DNA from 2 places in the Streptomyces sp. NPDC020742 genome. Region 1 is predicted to be linked to the other one. Evidence: riboswitches for the same ligand, from Rfam matches in the RefSeq annotation. Region 1 holds a riboswitch; the other holds the start of a gene.
What was found. A riboswitch is a leader RNA that binds a small molecule or an ion and turns the genes downstream of it on or off. The one in region 1 is predicted to bind S-adenosylmethionine.

Region 1 (8,705 bases):
GGACGCCGATGCCGTACTCGGCCGAGAGCGCCGCGGCGAAGTGCGAGCTGTTCCAGCCCTCGACGACGAAGGAGAGCACCCCCACCCGCGGGGCGTCGTCGCCGAAGAGGGAGAGCACCGTCACCTCGGGCACCTCGGCCAGGCCCGCGCGGACCCGGGCGATCAGCTCCTGCTCGCGGGCGACCAGCCCCTCGAAGCCGGCCTCGGTCAGCGCCTGGCAGGCGGAGGCGATGGCGTAGGCGCCGATGACGTTGGGCGAGCCCGCCTCGTGCCGGGCGGCGGTGGTGTGCCACTCGACGTCCACCCCGCCGGCCCCTTCCCCGCTCACGCGTCGCGAGACCTTGCGGCTGGCGCCGCCGCCCGCCAGGTACGGCGCGGCCTGCTGCAGCCAGTCGGCGCGGCCGGCCAGCACGCCGGTGCCGAACGGCGCGTACAGCTTGTGGCCGGAGAACGCCACCCAGTCGACGTCCAGCTCCGCGATGTCGACGGGGTGGTGCGGGGCGAGTTGGGCGGCGTCGAGGACGATCCGGGCGCCGTGTGCGTGTGCCGCGGCGGCCAGCTCCTTTACGGGCCACAGCTCACCGGTCACATTGGACGCACCGGTGACACAGACCAGCGCCGGGCCGTAGGGCTCGCGCCCGGCCAGCGCCCGCTCCAGGGTGTCCACGGCCTGCTGGGGCGTGCGCGGCGCGTCGAGGTAGGTCACCGCGAGGTCGGCGCGCTGCTCCCAGGGCAGCAGCGAGGCGTGGTGCTCGGTCTCGAAGACGAACACCCGGGTGTGCTGCGGGAGGGCGGCGGCGAGGAGGTTGAGCGAGTCGGTGGTGGAGCGGGTGAAGACCACCTGGTCGTCGGGGCGGCAACCGAGGAAGGCACCGATCGTCCGGCGGCTGTTCTCGAAGAGGTCGGTGGAGAGCTGGGAGAGGTACCCGGCGCCGCGGTGCACGCTGCCGTAGTACGGGGCGTAGGCGGCGACATCGTCCCAGACCCGCTGGAGCGCGGGGGCGCTAGCGGCGTAGTCCAGTGCGGCGTAGTCGACCTCGCCGCCGGTCACCAGGGGGACCCGGACGTCCCGGCCCAGGACCGGCAGCGGGGCACAGACGGCACGGTCGGCGGCAACGGCGGAAACAGACATGGCGAACTCCCGTGACAGGTAAGCGAATGCGCTGTGGACGGGGCGCGTCGGGGTGCGCGGAAGCAGCCGGCACCGGCGGATCTGCGCGGCCACAGCGGAAAGGAAACGTTGCTGAGAACGTCAGGAGAAAGAGGGTGCGGAGAAGGGGCTTTGGGCCCTATCGCATTCGCTGATTCACGGAAGTTCTCCCTCGAGGACCAGGATCCCTGGCGAGGGATCCGCGCTTGCCGCAGACCTCGCTGCCTACGGCCTGGTCATCACCCGGGGCACCCCGCCACGGAAGGAGGGTTGCCGGACAGCGGGCCGGGGCCTGTGTCGCTGTCACTCGTGACCTGCGCAGAATCATGCCACACGGGCAGGGACGCGCAAGGGCTCCGTCCATATGACGGACGGAGCCCTGCGTCACACCCTGCGTCACCGGCCGCTCAGGCGTTGCTGGCGGCCACCCAGCGCTCCAGCGCCCGCTTCGCCGCCCCGGAGTCGATGGACTCGGCGGCCTGCTCGATACCGGCCCGGATCTGTTCGGGCAGCGGGGCATGACGGGGCTCCAGCGCCACCAGCGCGGCCGCGGAGTTCAGCAGCACCGCATCGCGCACCGGGCCGGTCTCGCCGTCCAGCAGCCGGCGGGCGACATCGGCGTTGTACGAGGCGTCCGCGCCGCGCAGGGCCTCCACCGGGACCAGCGGGATGCCGACCTCGCGGGGGTCGAAGGCCTCCTCGCGTACCGTCCCGTCCCGCACGATCCACACCCGCGAGGTCGCGGTGGTGGTCAGCTCGTCCAGGCCGTCGTCGCCGCGGAAGACCAGCGCCGAGGAGCCGCGCTCGGCGAGCACCCCGGCCAGGATCGGCGCCATCCGGGCGTCCGCGACACCGGTCGCCTGGGCGCGGACCCGGGCGGGGTTGGTCAGCGGGCCCAGCACGTTGAAGGTGGTGCGGATGCCGAGCTGGCCCCGGGCGTTGGCGACGTGCCGCAGCGCGGGGTGGAACTTCACCGCGAAGCAGAAGGTGATCCCGGCCTCCTGGGCGACCTCCACGACCCGCCGCGGGGCGAGGTCGAGGTTGACGCCGAGCTTCTCCAGGACGTCGGAGGCGCCGCTGGCGGAGGAGGCGGCGCGGTTGCCGTGCTTGACGACCTTGGCGCCGGTACCGGCCACCACGATCGACGACATGGTGGAGATGTTCACGGTCTTGGCGCCGTCGCCGCCGGTGCCGACGATGTCGACGCTGGGGCCGGGCACGTCGATCAGCCGGGCGTGCTCGTACATGGTCCGGACGAGTCCGGAGATCTCCGCGACGGTCTCGCCCTTGGCCCGCAGCGCCACCGCGAAACCGGCAATCTGGGCGTCACCGGCCTCACCTCGCATGATCCGGTCCATCGCCCAGGCGGTGTCGTCTGCGGTGAGGTCACGGCCTTCGAGCAGGGCGTTGAGGATCTCCGGCCAGGTGCGGGCCGCCACGCTGTCGCCGCCTGCCGGGGTCACAACGTTCATGGTCCACGCTCCTGGTGTGTTTCCTGCCTGTGCGTTCACCCTATCGAGCCGCCGGCACGCCGGAGGGCCCCGTCCGGCTCCCCTGCTCGACCGGGGTCGAGACGGGGACGGACGGGGCCCTCTGGGTGGCGTACTACCTACGGTGCGCTACGAGGCGCAGAGCGGGATCAGTGGTGGCCGTGGCCGCTGGTGATCTCCTTGTACTCCTCGACCGTGGGCTTGGGGATGACGCTGTCCTCGCCGTAGTAGGACTTCGAGAGCTTGGCGCGCAGCTTCTGCGAACGCTTCAGCTTGCGCTCCACGCCGTTCTCGTCCACCTCGGGGCCCAGTTCGAGCGGCTTGGGCTGCTCGTGCTGGGTGAGGAAGTGCAGCTGCTCCTGGTCGAGCGGCTCGTGGACCTCGATGAACTCACCGTGCGGCAGGCGCTTGATGACGCCGGACTCCCGGCCGTGCAGCACCTTGTCCTTGTCGCGCCGCTGCAGACCCAGGCAGATCCGCTTGGTGGCGATGAAGGCCAGCACCGGGCCGACGAAGAACGCGATCCGGACGAACCAGGTGATCGAGTTGATCGACAGGTGGAAGTGGGTGGCCCACAGGTCGTTACCGCCACCGATCAGCATCACGAAGTACGCGACCAGCCAGGCCACACCGAAGGCGGTGCGGGTGGGCACGTTGCGCGGGCGGTCCAGGATGTGGTGCTCGCGCTTGTCGCCGCGGACCCAGGACTCGACGAACGGGTAGACCGCGATGACGGCGAGGACCAGCGGGAAGACCAGGATCGGGATCAGCACGCCCAGGTTGAGGGTGTGGCCCCAGAAGTTCCACTCCCAGCCCGGCATGACACGCACCAGACCCTCGGCGAAGCCCATGTACCAGTCCGGCTGGGCGCCGGTGGAGACCTGGTCGGGCCGGTAGGGCCCGATCGCCCACACGGGGTTGATGCTGGCGACCGCGGCGATCACCGAGATCACACCGAAGACCAGGAAGAAGAAGCCTCCGGCCTTGGCCATGTAGACCGGCAGCAGCGGCATGCCCACGACGTTCTCGTTGGTCTTGCCGGCACCCGGGAACTGGGTGTGCTTGTGGTAGAAGACCAGGATCAGGTGGGCCACCAGCAGACCGAGCATGATGCCCGGCAGCAGGAGCACGTGGACCGTGAAGAACCTCGGGATGATGTCGTGCCCGGGGAACTCGCCGCCGAAGATGAACATCTGCAGGTACGAACCGACCAGCGGCATCGCCAGGATGACGCCCTCGATGAACCGCACGCCGGTGCCGGAGAGCAGGTCGTCGGGGAGCGAGTAGCCGGTGAAGCCGGTGAACATGCCCAGCACGAACAGCAGGAAGCCGAACAGCCAGTTGACCTCACGCGGCTTGCGGAACGCACCGGTGAAGAACACCCGCATCATGTGGACCATCATCGCGGCCAGGAAGACCAGCGCGGCCCAGTGGTGGATCTGGCGGATGAGCAGACCACCGCGGACGTCGAAGCTGATGTTCAGCGTCGACTCGAAGGCCTGGGTCATCCGGATTCCCTGCATGGGCACATAGGAACCGTGATAGGTCACCTCGGCCATGCTCGGGTGGAAGAACAGCGTCAGGTAGACACCGGTCAGGATGATGATGATGAAGCTGTAGAGCGCGACCTCACCCAGCATGAAGGACCAGTGGTCCGGGAAGATCTTGCGCATGTTGGCCTTGGCGAGGCTGTAGATGCCCAGCCGGCCGTCCGCCCAGTCGGCGATCCGCTCGCCCCGCGGCGCCTGGCCGCGGCGCGTGGTGGTCGCGCTTGTCTCGTTACTCATCCGCGCTCCCAGAAGCTCGGGCCGACGGGCTCCTCGAAACCGCTAGCGGCCTCCAGGAAGCCGTCCTTCACGGTGATGTGCAGCTGCGGCAGGGCGTGTCCGGCGGGACCGAAGATCACCCGACCGCCGTCGGAGAGGTCGAACGTCGACTGGTGGCAGGGGCAGAGCACGTGGTGCGTCTGCTGCTCGTACAGGCTGATCGGGCAACCCACGTGGGTGCAGATCTTGGAGTACGCCACGATGCCCTCGTGGGACCAGGCGAGTTCCTTCTTGTCCTTGATGTTCTGCGGCTGGATCCGCACGAGCATCAGGGCGTCCTTGGCGATCTTCTCCGCGAACTCCTCGTCGTCCTCCTCCAGGCCCTCGGGCTTGGCGAAGGTCAGCGAGCCGACCGCGATGTCCTCGGGACGCAGCGGAAGGTTGGTGGACTGGTTGACGAGCCGGACGCCCTTCTTCCAGTTCGTGGTGCGCAGCTTGGTCCCGGGCAGCGGCCCGAGGTCCCGTAGCAGGACGACGCCGGAGAGCGGCACCAGGGCCAGCGCGCCGAACATCGTGTTGCGGATCAGCTTGCGACGGCCGAACCCGGACTCCTCGGCGCCCTCCCGGAAGTCCGCCATGACCTTGGCCTTGACCTCGGGCGATGCCTCGATCGGGTGCCGGTCGTCGGCGACCTCCACGTCCGACATCAGCGTGCGGGCCCAGTGGACCGCGCCGGCGCCGATGCAGAACAGCGCGGCACCCAGCGTCAGGCCGAGCGCGAAGTTCAGCGCGCTGATGTGGCCGATCGGCCAGATGTAGACGATCTTGTCGATCGGGATGGCCACGTACGAGGCGATGAAGGCCACCGTGGCGATCATGGACACCATGAAGAGCAGGGCGACGGTGCGCTCGGAGCGCGAGGCGGCCCGCTCGTCGATGTCCTGGGCGCGGTGCTCGTGGGCTGGCAGCCCCGGGTCGGCGAACGGGTTGCCCGCCGTGCTCACCGCGCCTTCGTGAGCGTCCCGCTCACTGGGAAGAATTTCTTCTGGCACGTCTTCGTGTCGTCCAGTCTCGCTCATGACTTCTTGGCCTTCGTAGTCCGGGCTGCGACCCAGATGGCGACCACGATCAGCGCGCCCAGGCCGAAGATGTAGCCGAAGAGACCCTCGCTGACCGGGCCCAGACCACCGAGGTCGAGACCACCGGGGCTCTCGGATTCATCGCCGTTGACGGCGCCGAGGTACGCGATGATGTCCTTCTTGTTCTGCTTGCTCAGGCTGCCGTCCCCGAAGGAGGGCATGTTCTGCGGGCCGGTCTCCATGGCCTCGTAGATGTGCTTCGGGTCCACGCCCTCGAGCGTCGGTGCGAACTTGCCGTCGGTCAGGGCGCCGCCCTTACCGGTGAAGTTGTGGCACTGCGCGCAGTTGGTGCGGAAGAGCTCGCCACCCTTGGCGACGTTGGCACCGTCGGAGCTGTACTGGGACTTCTCCGGGATGGTCGGGCCGGCACCCAGCGACGCCACGTAGGCCGCCAGCTGCTCGCGCTGGACGTCGGTGTAGATGGGCTTCTTCCGCGGCACCTGGGCGCCGGGCTGCTGGGCGGGCATCCGGCCGGTGCCGACCTGGAAGTCGACGGCGGCGGCGCCGACGCCGACCAGGCTCGGGCCGTCGGAGGTGCCCTGACCGCCGGTGCCGTGGCAGCTTGCACAGCCGACGGCGTAGAGCTTCTTGCCCTCCTTGATGGCAAGGGACTGGGCGGTGTCATCGGCCTGAGCCTTGTCCGCCGGCGCGAACGCGGCGTACAGCCCCCCGGTGACCGCCAGCGCGAAGAGTAGGACGACGAGCGCCGCCAGCGGATGGCGCCGTCGTGCGGAGAGCTTTTTCACGGATTACCCCGGTGTCAGGATCTTCTGCGTCGATGCTTTGGCTATGTCTGTCTGGACCGCGGACCCGGCTACCGGGCCCGATACCGGTTACCGGATCAGGTAGATCGTGGCGAAGAGGCCGATCCAGACGACATCGACGAAGTGCCAGTAGTAGGACACGACGATGGCCGCGGTGGCCTGCGTGTGGGTGAACCTCTTGGCCGCGTACGTCCTGCCCAGGACCAGCAGGAAGGCGATCAGACCGCCCGTCACATGCAGTCCGTGGAAGCCGGTGGTCAGGTAGAACACCGAGCCATACGGGCCGGACGAGAGCGACAGGCCCTCGTGCTTGACCAGCTCGGTGTACTCGAAGACCTGACCGCCGATGAAGATCGCACCCATGACGAAGGTGACCATGAACCACGCGCGGAGCTTCTTCACGTCCCCGCGCTCGGCGGCGAATACGCCGAGCTGGCAGGTCAGTGAGCTGAGCACCAGGATCGTGGTGTTGGTCGCGGAGAACGGAAGGTTCAGCGCACTGGCTGATTCCTTCCAATACGCGGATCCGGTCACCGATCGAAGGGTGAAGTACATCGCGAAGAGGGCCGCGAAGAACATCAGCTCGGAACTCAGCCAGATGATGGTTCCGACGCTGGTGAGGTTCGGCCGATTGACCGACGGGTGCGCGTGCCCGGTTTCTACTGTCGTTGCTGTCGCCACGACCGACATTATGTCGGTCGCTTATCCCGCCCTCACTCCGGGGGGTGCCGTTCGGTGTGTCAAGGACGTATGCCCTGCTCGTACGGCCCATTTCCGAGGTCGCTCGAAGGAGGGAAGTACACCGGCGGCGATCGCCCGCCGGTTCCTTCGCGACCGCTCCTGACGCCCCGTCGGGCAGATCTTGGCGGCCTCCGACCCCTGCTGCGGGCGCCCGTCGCGGGAGTAGCATCCGGCCCAACAGTCCCACCCGATGCTGTGCCGCTACGAAGAGCGTGGAGGAACGATGCAGGCGACTGCCACGGTGCTGGTCTACAGCGACAACGCGGGCACCCGCGAGCAGGTCCGGCTGGCGGCCGGACGGCGCCCCGCCGCCGATGTCCCGCAGATCGAGATCCTGGAGTGCGCCACCGCACCGGCCGTCCTGGAGGCGCTGGACCAGGGTGGCATCGACGTCTGTGTACTGGACGGTGAGACCGCGCCGGCGGGCGGGATGGGCGTCTGCCGCCAGATCAAGGACGAGATCTTCCAGTGCCCGCCGGTGCTGCTGCTGATCGGCCGCCCGCAGGACGCCTGGCTGGCCACCTGGAGCCGGGCGGACGCGGCGGTGCCCCATCCGCTCGACCCGGTGGCCTTCGCCGATGCCCTGGCGGGCCTGCTGCGCCGCAGGCACCTCGTACAGGCCTGAGAACGGGCCAGGACGGGGCGCTGGGCGGCCGCTGAGCGGGCTCAGATCTGCGGGCGCAGCCGGGCGTCGTCGCCGGGATCCTGCTGGCGCTCGGCCGCCCCTGTGGTGCCGCCGGACGCGCCCCTCAGGGCACTGCCGGCGCGCCACTCCTGCCAGGGCATGTTCCAGTCGCCGAAGCCGTTGTCGAACGGCGTCATGGTGTCGCCGCCGCTGTTGACGACCTTGACGATGTCGCCGACCCGGACGGTGTTGAAGAACCACTGGGCGTTGCTGGTGGACATGCCCGTACAGCCGTGGCTGACGTTCGCCGCGCCCTGCGATCCGACGGACCAGGGTGCGGCGTGGACGTACTCACCGCTCCAGGTGACCCTGGTCGCCCAGTAGACCGGCAGGTCGTAGGAGTCCGAGCTGCCGGCGGCGATGCCGACGGTCGAGCTGCGCATCCGCACGAAGCTCTCCTTGCCCAGGACGACCTTGACGCCGTTACGGGTGGAGAAGCCGGGCTTGCCGGTGGTCACCGGGATGGTGTTGATCGAGTGGCCGTTGCGCAGCACCGTCATCTGGTGGCTGCCGGCGTCGGTGATGGCTTCCACCCGGTCGCCGGTGGTGAGCTTGAGGGGCTTGGACTGGCCTCCGTAGAGGCCCTTGGCGATCTTCAGGCCGGTGAGGTTGCTGTGCACCGAGATGGTGGCGTGCGCGGGCCAGTACTCCTTCGGGCGGAAGTGCAGCTTCTTGTTGTCCACCCAGTGCCAGGAGCCCTGGACGCGCGGCATGGAATCGACCTTCAGGGCGCTCTCCACGACGGCTCGCGCCTTGGGGTCCTTGATCGGCTGGCTCAGCTCGGCGGTGACCGGCTGGCCGACGCCGTACTCGCCGCTCTCCGGGCCGAAGGTGGCGGTCAGCTGGCCGTCGGCGTCGGTGGTGTGGACCACCAGCGTCTTGCGGCCGGGTGAGCCGTCGTCGTCCTCGGTGCTGACCTGCACCGTGTAGCGGGTACCAGCGGCCAGGGGCACGGTGGTGCGCCAGTGTT
Region 2 (8,705 bases), on a different contig from region 1:
GTGCGCAGCGTCAAGATGTCTCTAGAGAAGTTCCCTCAATCCGGCGGACTCGGTGACTCGAACACATCTCTAGGATGTCTAGAGATCGCCAGGAGGGATGTATCGCTATGGCCGGCCGGGACAAGCAAGCGCCCAAGTACCAGCGGATCGCCGATGCGTTGAAGCAGGCGATCGTTTCGGGTGCCTACCAGCCCGGGGACCGGCTGCCGGGTGAGAACGACCTGATGGCCGAGCACGGTGTGGCGCGGATGACGGCGCGGCAGGCGCTGGGCGTGCTGCGTTCCGAGGGGCTGGCGGAGGCCCGCAAGGGTGCTGGGGTCTTCGTGCGGGCTTTCCGGCCGATCCGGCGGCGGAGCGTGCCGCGTCTGGCGCGGGAGCAGTGGGGTGCCGGGAACTCCGTGTGGTCGGCCGACATCCCGGATCGCGATCTGGTGGTGGACGACGTCGCCGTCGGGGAGGAGCCGGCCGGGGATGCCGTCGCGGCACGCCTGGACGTGGCACCCGGCGCCGCCGTGTGCGTGCGCCGTCGCAGGTTCGTGCTCGACGGCAAGCCGGTGCTGCTCTCCGCCTCGTACCTCCCCGCGGAACTGGTGGCCGGTACGGCGATCACGCGGCCCGACACCGGCCCCGGCGGCGTGTACGCGCGGCTCGCCGACCTCGGTGCCGGACCGGCGCGCTTCCGGGAGGAGGTGCGGGTGCGGATGCCGTCCGCGGAGGAGGCCGAACGGCTGCGCCTGCCCTCGGGCACGCCCGTCATCCTTGTCAGCCGGACGGCAGTGACCGAGGACGGACGCGCCGTCGAGGTCAACGAGATGACCCTGGACTCCGCGGCCTACGTGCTGGAGTACGACTTCGACGCCTGAGCGCCCCTCACGCCGCCCGTCGGGCCGCGTACTCCGGGATTTCGGCCATCGGGGGGCGCTCCTCGGTGTCCACGGCCGTGGTGCGGGGGACGAAGCCGGTCTCGTCGCGGTCGAACTGGGTGAGCCGGGGGCGTACCAAGTGGCCGCGGGCCAGGCGGAGTTGGGCGGTGCGGTAGATGGCGGCGGCCATCCGGCCCAGGGCCTGGCCGTCCTGGTGGCGGTGTTTGCGCACCCCGACGTCCACCTGGGCGAGCGCGTCCAGGCCGACGGTGTGCAGGGCGTCGACCAGCAGGCCCAGCTCGACGCCGTAGCCGACCGGGAAGGGCAGTCGCTCCAGCAGGGAGCGGCGGGCCGCGTACTCGCCGCCCAGGGGCTGGACGAAGCCGGCCAGCTGCGGCCAGTGCAGGTTCAGCAGCGGGCGGGCGACCAGCTCGGTGACCCGGCCGCCCTGCGCGGGGCCGGCCGGTCCGGCCTCGCCGTTCTCCAGCGGGCGGTCGTACATCGCCTTGACGAACTGGACCTCGGGGTCGGTCAGCAGCGGGCCGACGATCCCGGAGACGAAGGTGGTGGAGAACTCGCGCAGGTCCGCGTCGACGAAGCAGACGATGTCACCGCCGGTGACCAGCAGCGACCGCCAGAGGACCTCGCCCTTGCCGGGCAGCGCGGGCAGCTGCGGCAGGACCGTGTCGCGGTGCACCACCCGGGCGCCGGCCGCCGCCGCGACCTCGGCGGTGCGGTCGGTGGAGCCGGAGTCCAGCACCACCAGTTCGTCGACCAGGGGGACGTCGTCCGTCATCAGATCGGCGCGGATCGCGGCGACGATCGCGCCGACCGTGGCCTCCTCGTCGAGCGCCGGCAGCACTACGCTGACCGTCCGGCCCGTCTGACGCTTGGCCTCCAGCAACTGGTCCAGCGGGCGGTCGGCGGCGGACCAGGAGCGGCTGCTCAGCCAGCGCTCCACCTCTTCCAGCACGTCTACGACTCCTCGGTGGCCGCCGGTGCAGCGGACGCAGTGTGATCCATTGTGATCCATCTCGCGGTTCGGACGACTATCTCAACCGTCAGGGCCTTCGGTTACAGTCTTGAACAACGCGGATGACCGTCGCATGTCGGGGTCACCGCACCACAAACGCCTGGGTTCCGGCCCAGTGCCACACCGCTCATCCAGAGGGGCAGAGGGAAACGGCCCGTTGAAGCCCCGGCAACCCTCCAGTCGGTCTCGGCGTCCAGCGCGCGAGGCTCCCGGCTAGGGAAGGTGCCAAATCCGTCTCGCGGCGAGATGCGTCGCGAGGAAGATGAGGAGAAAGGGCCTCGCCTCCATGGCTGTGCACAGCACCGAAGTCACCGCACCCGCCCCCACCGTCTCCCTTGGCCCCGCCGCGGCACTGTCCTGCCGGGAGTGCGGTGAGCGCTTCGACCTCGGCCCGATCTTCGCCTGCGCGTCGTGTTTCGGACCGCTCGAAGTCGCCTACGACCTGCCGAGCGGTGACCCCGAGGGCCTGAAGAAGCAGATCGAGGCCGGTCCCGACAACATCTGGCGCTACGCCCCGCTGCTGCCCGTCCCCGCCGACGTGGCCGAGAAGCCGAACCTCAACCCCGGCTTCACCAAGCTCGTGCAGGCCGACCGGCTCGCCGCCGAGCTGGGCGTCACCGGCGGCCTCTACGTCAAGGACGACTCCGGCAACCCGACGCACTCCTTCAAGGACCGCGTCGTGGCCATCGCCGTCGAGGCCGCCCGTGCCTTCGGCTTCACCACGCTGTCCTGCTCCTCCACCGGCAACCTCGCCGGTGCGGTCGGCGCCGCGGCGCGCCGGGCCGGCTTCAAGTCCTGCGTCTTCATCCCGCACGACCTGGAGGCCGGCAAGGTCGTGATGGCCGCGGTCTACGGCGGCGACCTGGTCGGCATCGAGGGCAACTACGACGACGTCAACCGCTTCTGCTCGGAGCTCATCGGCGACCCGCTCGGCGAGGGCTGGGGCTTCGTCAACGTCAACCTGCGCCCCTACTACGGCGAGGGCTCCAAGACCCTGGCGTACGAGATCTGCGAGCAGCTCGGCTGGCGGCTGCCGGACCAGATCGTCGTCCCGATCGCGTCCGGCTCCCAGCTGACGAAGATCGACAAGGGGCTCAAGGAGCTGATCGCCCTGGGCCTGGTCGAGGACAAGCCGTACAAGATCTTCGGTGCCCAGGCGGAGGGCTGCTCCCCGGTGTCGGCGGCCTTCAAGGCCGGGCACGACGTGGTGCGCCCGCAGAAGCCGAAGACAATCGCCAAGTCGCTGGCGATCGGCAACCCGGCCGACGGCCCGTACGTGCTCGACATCGCGCGCCGTACCGGCGGTGCAGTCGAGGACGTCAACGACGAGCAGATCGTGGACGCGATCAAGCTGCTGGCCCGGACCGAGGGCATCTTCGCGGAGACCGCGGGCGGGGTGACCGTCGGCGTGACCAAGAAGCTCTTCGAGGCCGGTGTGCTCGACCCGTCCCTGACCACCGTTGTACTCAACACGGGTGACGGCCTCAAGACGCTGGACGCCGTCGCGCCGACCTCCGGGCCCACGGCCACGATCCGTCCGAACCTGGATGCGTTCCGTGCGGCCGGCCTGGCCGGCTGAGCCACCGCCCCGCACCCGTACCCCGTACCTCCTGTCCGGAAGGCAGAACCCATGAGCGTCAAGGTCCGCATCCCCACCATCCTGCGCACGTACACCGGCGGCGAGGCCGAGGTCACCGCCGAGGGCGGGACCCTCTCCGAGGTGATCGCCGACCTGGAGAAGAACCACCAGGGCATCGCGGCCCGGGTGCTCGACGACACCGGCAAGCTGCGCCGCTTCGTGAACGTCTACGTCAACGACGATGACGTCCGATTCGAGCAGGGTCTGCAGACGCCAACCCCGGACGGTGCGGGTGTTTCGATCATCCCGGCGGTCGCCGGCGGCTGCTGAATGGCGTGTCCGCTGCCGAACGGTTTAGCCCACAACTGTTGAACTGAGATCGGGAGAGCGCTAATTTGCGCCATCTCTTCCCCTTCTTGACCGGAATTGCCCCGTCCAAGGAAATCGGACGGGGCAATTCCGTTTAGTGAAAGGGGATACCATTGGGGTGATCCCCCTCCGGATATCCCCATGGGTATGCCGAACGCAAGGGAAATCGCGGCGAGTTGTGCCCAAAGTGTGCACGGGATTCGTCGCATATGTGAGCGATGTCCGGCCCGACTTGCCCTGGAGAAGCGGGATTTCGAGGCATATAGCCGATTCACCGTCGCCAGAATTCTCGTCCGATTGACCTGTTGCGCTGGGCATCGGTCCAGATACATTCAGCGGCGGTCGACGCGTTCCGGCGCACACCCCACGGGCCATTCGCGGGGTGAGGTCTGACCCGGGTCCGCGGAGTGCGGTCCTGCGCAAGGGCCAGTAATAGGGGAGTTAGGCATGGCTCAGGGCACCGTCAAGTGGTTCAACGCGGAGAAGGGGTACGGCTTCATCGCGGTCGACGGTGGTGCGGATGTTTTCGTCCACTACAGCGCGATCCAGATGGACGGCTACCGCACCCTTGAGGAGGGCCAGCGGGTCGAGTTCGAGATCTCGCAGGGCCAGAAGGGGCCGCAGGCGGACATGGTCCGGGTGGCCGGCTGAGGCGCCGACCGACTGCTGCGTAGTGAAGGCCCGTATCCCTGAGGGGGTACGGGCCTTCTGTCGTCGAGGGGGTGCGGGCCTTCTGTCGTCCGCTCCCGGGGGTGGACCCCACCCCGGGGCGCTTGCACTCGTGGGGTACGAGTGCTAATCATTGGCGTTAGCACTCTCCGCGTGAGAGTGCTACGAAGGACCGGGTCGGTGAGGCCCGTAGGCCGGGTGGGGCAAGGAACCACCGCGGGTCTGCAGGTCGTCCGTCGCGGGCGCCAGCGCGGTCCGGAGCAATCCTTCCCCACGCTCTCAACTGCGTTCGAGCAGGGGAGACCCCATTAGTCCGGGAGGACCACTTCACATGGCCAAGATCATCGCGTTCGACGAGGAGGCGCGGCGCGGTCTCGAGCGCGGGATGAACCAGCTCGCCGACGCCGTCAAGGTCACCCTCGGCCCCAAGGGCCGTAACGTCGTCCTCGAGAAGAAGTGGGGCGCCCCCACGATCACCAACGATGGTGTGTCCATCGCCAAGGAGATCGAGCTCGAGGACCCGTACGAGAAGATCGGCGCCGAGCTGGTCAAGGAGGTCGCGAAGAAGACGGACGACGTCGCCGGTGACGGCACGACGACCGCGACCGTCCTGGCCCAGGCCCTGGTCCGCGAGGGCCTGCGCAACGTCGCCGCCGGCGCCAACCCGATGGCCCTCAAGCGCGGTATCGAGAAGGCCGTCGAGGCCGTCTCCGCCGCCCTGCTGGAGCAGGCCAAGGACGTGGAGACCAAGGAGCAGATCGCTTCGACCGCCTCCATCTCCGCCGCCGACACCCAGATCGGCGAGCTGATCGCCGAGGCCATGGACAAGGTCGGCAAGGAAGGCGTCATCACCGTCGAGGAGTCCCAGACCTTCGGTCTGGAGCTGGAGCTCACCGAGGGTATGCGCTTCGACAAGGGCTACATCTCGGCGTACTTCGCCACCGACATGGAGCGTATGGAGGCGTCGCTCGACGACCCGTACATCCTCATCGTCAACTCCAAGATCGGCAACGTGAAGGACCTGCTGCCGCTCCTGGAGAAGGTCATGCAGTCCGGCAAGCCGCTGCTGATCATCGCCGAGGACGTCGAGGGCGAGGCCCTGTCGACCCTGGTCGTCAACAAGATCCGCGGCACCTTCAAGTCCGTCGCCGTCAAGGCCCCGGGCTTCGGCGACCGCCGCAAGGCCATGCTGGGCGACATCGCCATCCTCACCGGTGGCACCGTGATCTCCGAGGAGGTCGGCCTCAAGCTGGAGAACGCCGGTCTCGACCTGCTCGGCCGCGCCCGCAAGGTCGTCATCACCAAGGACGAGACCACCATCGTCGACGGTGCCGGCGACAGCGACCAGGTCCAGGGTCGCGTCAACCAGATCCGCGCCGAGATCGAGAACAGCGACTCGGACTACGACCGCGAGAAGCTCCAGGAGCGTCTGGCGAAGCTGGCCGGCGGCGTGGCCGTCATCAAGGCCGGTGCCGCCACCGAGGTCGAGCTCAAGGAGCGCAAGCACCGCATCGAGGACGCCGTTCGCAACGCGAAGGCGGCCGTCGAAGAGGGCATCGTCGCCGGCGGTGGCGTGGCCCTGCTGCAGGCCTCCTCGGTCTTCGAGAAGATCGAGCTGGAGGGCGACGAGGCCACCGGTGCCGCTGCGGTGAAGCTGGCCCTGGAAGCCCCGCTGAAGCAGATCTCGGTCAACGCCGGCCTTGAGGGCGGCGTCGTGGTGGAGAAGGTGCGCAACCTGGCCGTCGGCCACGGTCTGAACGCCGCCACCGGCGACTACGTCGACATGGTCGCCGAGGGCATCATCGACCCGGCCAAGGTCACCCGCTCCGCGCTGCAGAACGCCGCCTCCATCGCGGCGCTCTTCCTCACCACCGAGGCCGTCATCGCCGACAAGCCGGAGAAGGCCGCCGCGGCGGGCGCTCCGGGCGGCATGCCGGGCGGTGACATGGACTTCTGATCCTCGCGGATCGGAACGCTGGTCCTCCCAGACCACACGTCCACACGCACGTCGGGGCGGCACCCTCCTTCCAGGGGGTGCCGCCCCGGCGGCGTTTCTGCGCGGTGGTGCCGCTGTCCGGCGGTGTCTCCGCGCGGCGGTGTTTCTGTGCGGCGGTGCTTCTGTGCAGCGGGGGTGGTGTCTTTGTGCGGTGGCGCTCCGGGGCGCGGAGCGCCGTTCGCAGCGGCTTCTTACCGTGTGTCCGCGGCCGCGTCGGAGTCGGCCGCGTCCGCCGCCTTCTCGGCCTGCTCGACCTTCTTGGCCATCTCCTGCTCCTGCGAGGAGGTGCCGGTCGAGGAACCGGCCGAGGAGCCGGCGGTCGAGGCGTCGGAGGCCGAAGCGGAGCCGGGGGTGGCCGGCGCCGAGGACGCCCCGCCGGTCGCGGAGCCCCCCGACGCCGCGTGCTCACCGGAGGCGCCCGAACAGCCGGTGGCCGCCAGGGCCGGTACCGCGACCGCCGCCGTCAGCAGCAGCGCGACGCGCCGGGACCGCCTCATGAGCCGGTGCCGCCCTTGGCGTCGTCCTTCTTCTTCGCGCACCAGGTCGCGACGGCCTTGAGGTCGGTGCGCTCCCGGGTGAGGAAGGGCTTCATCTCCTTGCGGTGGTTCAGCCGGTCCTGGAGGAAGGTGGCGACCTCGTCGCGGTGCTTGGCCCGGGCCTTCTCCACCCGCCGCTCCAGCCGCGCGATCGAACCGCGGGTCTGCTCCGAGCCGTTGATCCGGGTCAGCGCCCGGTCGATGCGCTTCTCCAGGCGGGGCACTCGGGCGCAGAGGCCCTTGTGTCGGTGGCCCTTGCCGTGACCGGCGGCCGCCGGGGCGGACGCCGAGGGCTTGGGGGAGGTGCCGTCGGAGGCCGCCGCGTTCGCCGGGGCCGCCGTGGTCAGCACGGAACCGGCGAGCGCGAGCCCGGCGAGGACTCCGGCTACGGCGGTCTTGGGACGCTGCATGGTGCTGCTCCTTCTTCTGGGGACGGGGACGGTTCGGCGCGAACGGCCCGCCCTGCCACCGGTGCGCACGGCCGGCGGACCGGTGGCGCACAGGCGGGGGAGAGCCGGCGGAAAGCCGGCGGACAGGTCGTCGCGTCCTCGCAGAAGGTAGGGACGTTCTTTGTGGGGACCTTGTGAGGCGGCGGGTCCGGTGCCGGGCCGCCCGGGGCACAAGGAATCCACAAGGAAAGCCCGTACGTTCGGGGCCGTTGAGCGTCAGCGGCGGCGCATGCCGGGCGGCTGTACGCCGAGCGGTCGTACGCCCCCTCGCTGGTCGTCAGCCCGCTGGTCGTACGCCGAGCGGTTGCCCGTCGAGCCCTTGCACGCCGAGCTGTTCCACGCCGAGCCGTTACGCGCCACACGCCGAGCCTTTACACGCCACACGCCGAGCCTTCGAACCCCGGGAGACACAATGGACCGCGGTGGTTTCCTCATGCCGGACGAGCCTTTCCCCGCGGGCGGCTCCACCACCCTCACCGCCGATGGGCGGCGTGCCTTGCGACTGCCCCTCAGTGGTTGGCAGTTGCGCCTCGGGCGCGGCTCCGGAGGCCGGCCCGCCCTGGAAGTGCACAGCGGTGCGGGGCTGATCGATGTGTCCGTGACGGGCACGCTCAGCGTCTCCGCGCTCCGGGGCGGCCGGTACGGGGGCCGGGCGGGGGCCTGGTGGTCGCTGGCGTGGGGGCAGCTGCCGCCCGGCGCTGATGTCGTCGAGGCGTCCTTCCGGGGGTGGCGGCGCGACGTACGCGTCCAGGCGCTCACCTTCGCCGATGCGTTCTGGGTCGCCGAGGTCGGTGGCCGGTTCCGTTCGGTGACCTGCACGTCGGGGACGACCCGGGCGATGATGCGGGTGGTCAGGGAGCCCCGGGACCGGGAGCGGTGACCGGGCGCGCCGTGGCGGGCCCCGGCCGGCCACGGCGCGCCCCGGCAGGCCTGGCGCGTGCCCGGTGTATTCCCTGGGATGGGCAGCCCGTCTCGGTGCTCCCCGGTGCCTGCACCGATGCGCTTCCCGCTGCCTGCACCGGTGTGCTCCCTGGTGCCTGCACCGGTGTGCCCCCTGGTGCCTACACCGGTGTGCTCCCCGGCGCTGGGAGCTGGCTCAACCAGTCGCGGCGCAGCGGCAGTTCGAGGGTGCGGGTGTCGGTGTCTGCCGCGTCGAGCCGCGGCAGCCGCACCTCGAACCGGGTACCGGTGCCCGCCATCCGGTCCACGAT

Region 2: another riboswitch for S-adenosylmethionine. It lies ahead of thrC (threonine synthase); the one in region 1 lies ahead of AB0G84_RS35990 (aminotransferase class V-fold PLP-dependent enzyme).

Annotation. Positions count from the first base shown of each region.
Region 1 is NZ_JBFAEA010000051.1:589-9,293, forward strand. Features, by position in the region: gene AB0G84_RS35990 (aminotransferase class V-fold PLP-dependent enzyme) at 1-1,132, opposite strand, end outside; SAM riboswitch class IV at 1,348-1,465, opposite strand; gene trpD (anthranilate phosphoribosyltransferase) at 1,558-2,622, opposite strand; gene AB0G84_RS36000 (ubiquinol-cytochrome c reductase cytochrome b subunit) at 2,790-4,427, opposite strand; gene AB0G84_RS36005 (Rieske 2Fe-2S domain-containing protein) at 4,424-5,485, opposite strand; gene AB0G84_RS36010 (c-type cytochrome) at 5,482-6,291, opposite strand; gene AB0G84_RS36015 (heme-copper oxidase subunit III) at 6,379-6,999, opposite strand; gene AB0G84_RS36020 (hypothetical protein) at 7,274-7,675, shown strand; gene AB0G84_RS36025 (Ig-like domain-containing protein) at 7,717-8,705, opposite strand, start outside.
Region 2 is NZ_JBFAEA010000013.1:111,031-119,735, forward strand. Features, by position in the region: gene AB0G84_RS22475 (GntR family transcriptional regulator) at 108-863, shown strand; gene AB0G84_RS22480 (glucosyl-3-phosphoglycerate synthase) at 871-1,836, opposite strand; SAM riboswitch class I at 2,021-2,165, shown strand; gene thrC (threonine synthase) at 2,183-3,475, shown strand; gene AB0G84_RS22490 (MoaD/ThiS family protein) at 3,527-3,805, shown strand; gene AB0G84_RS22495 (cold-shock protein) at 4,292-4,495, shown strand; gene groL (chaperonin GroEL) at 4,845-6,470, shown strand; gene AB0G84_RS22505 (hypothetical protein) at 6,701-7,006, opposite strand; gene AB0G84_RS22510 (hypothetical protein) at 7,003-7,455, opposite strand; gene AB0G84_RS22515 (hypothetical protein) at 7,928-8,374, shown strand; gene AB0G84_RS22520 (HAMP domain-containing sensor histidine kinase) at 8,556-8,705, opposite strand, start outside.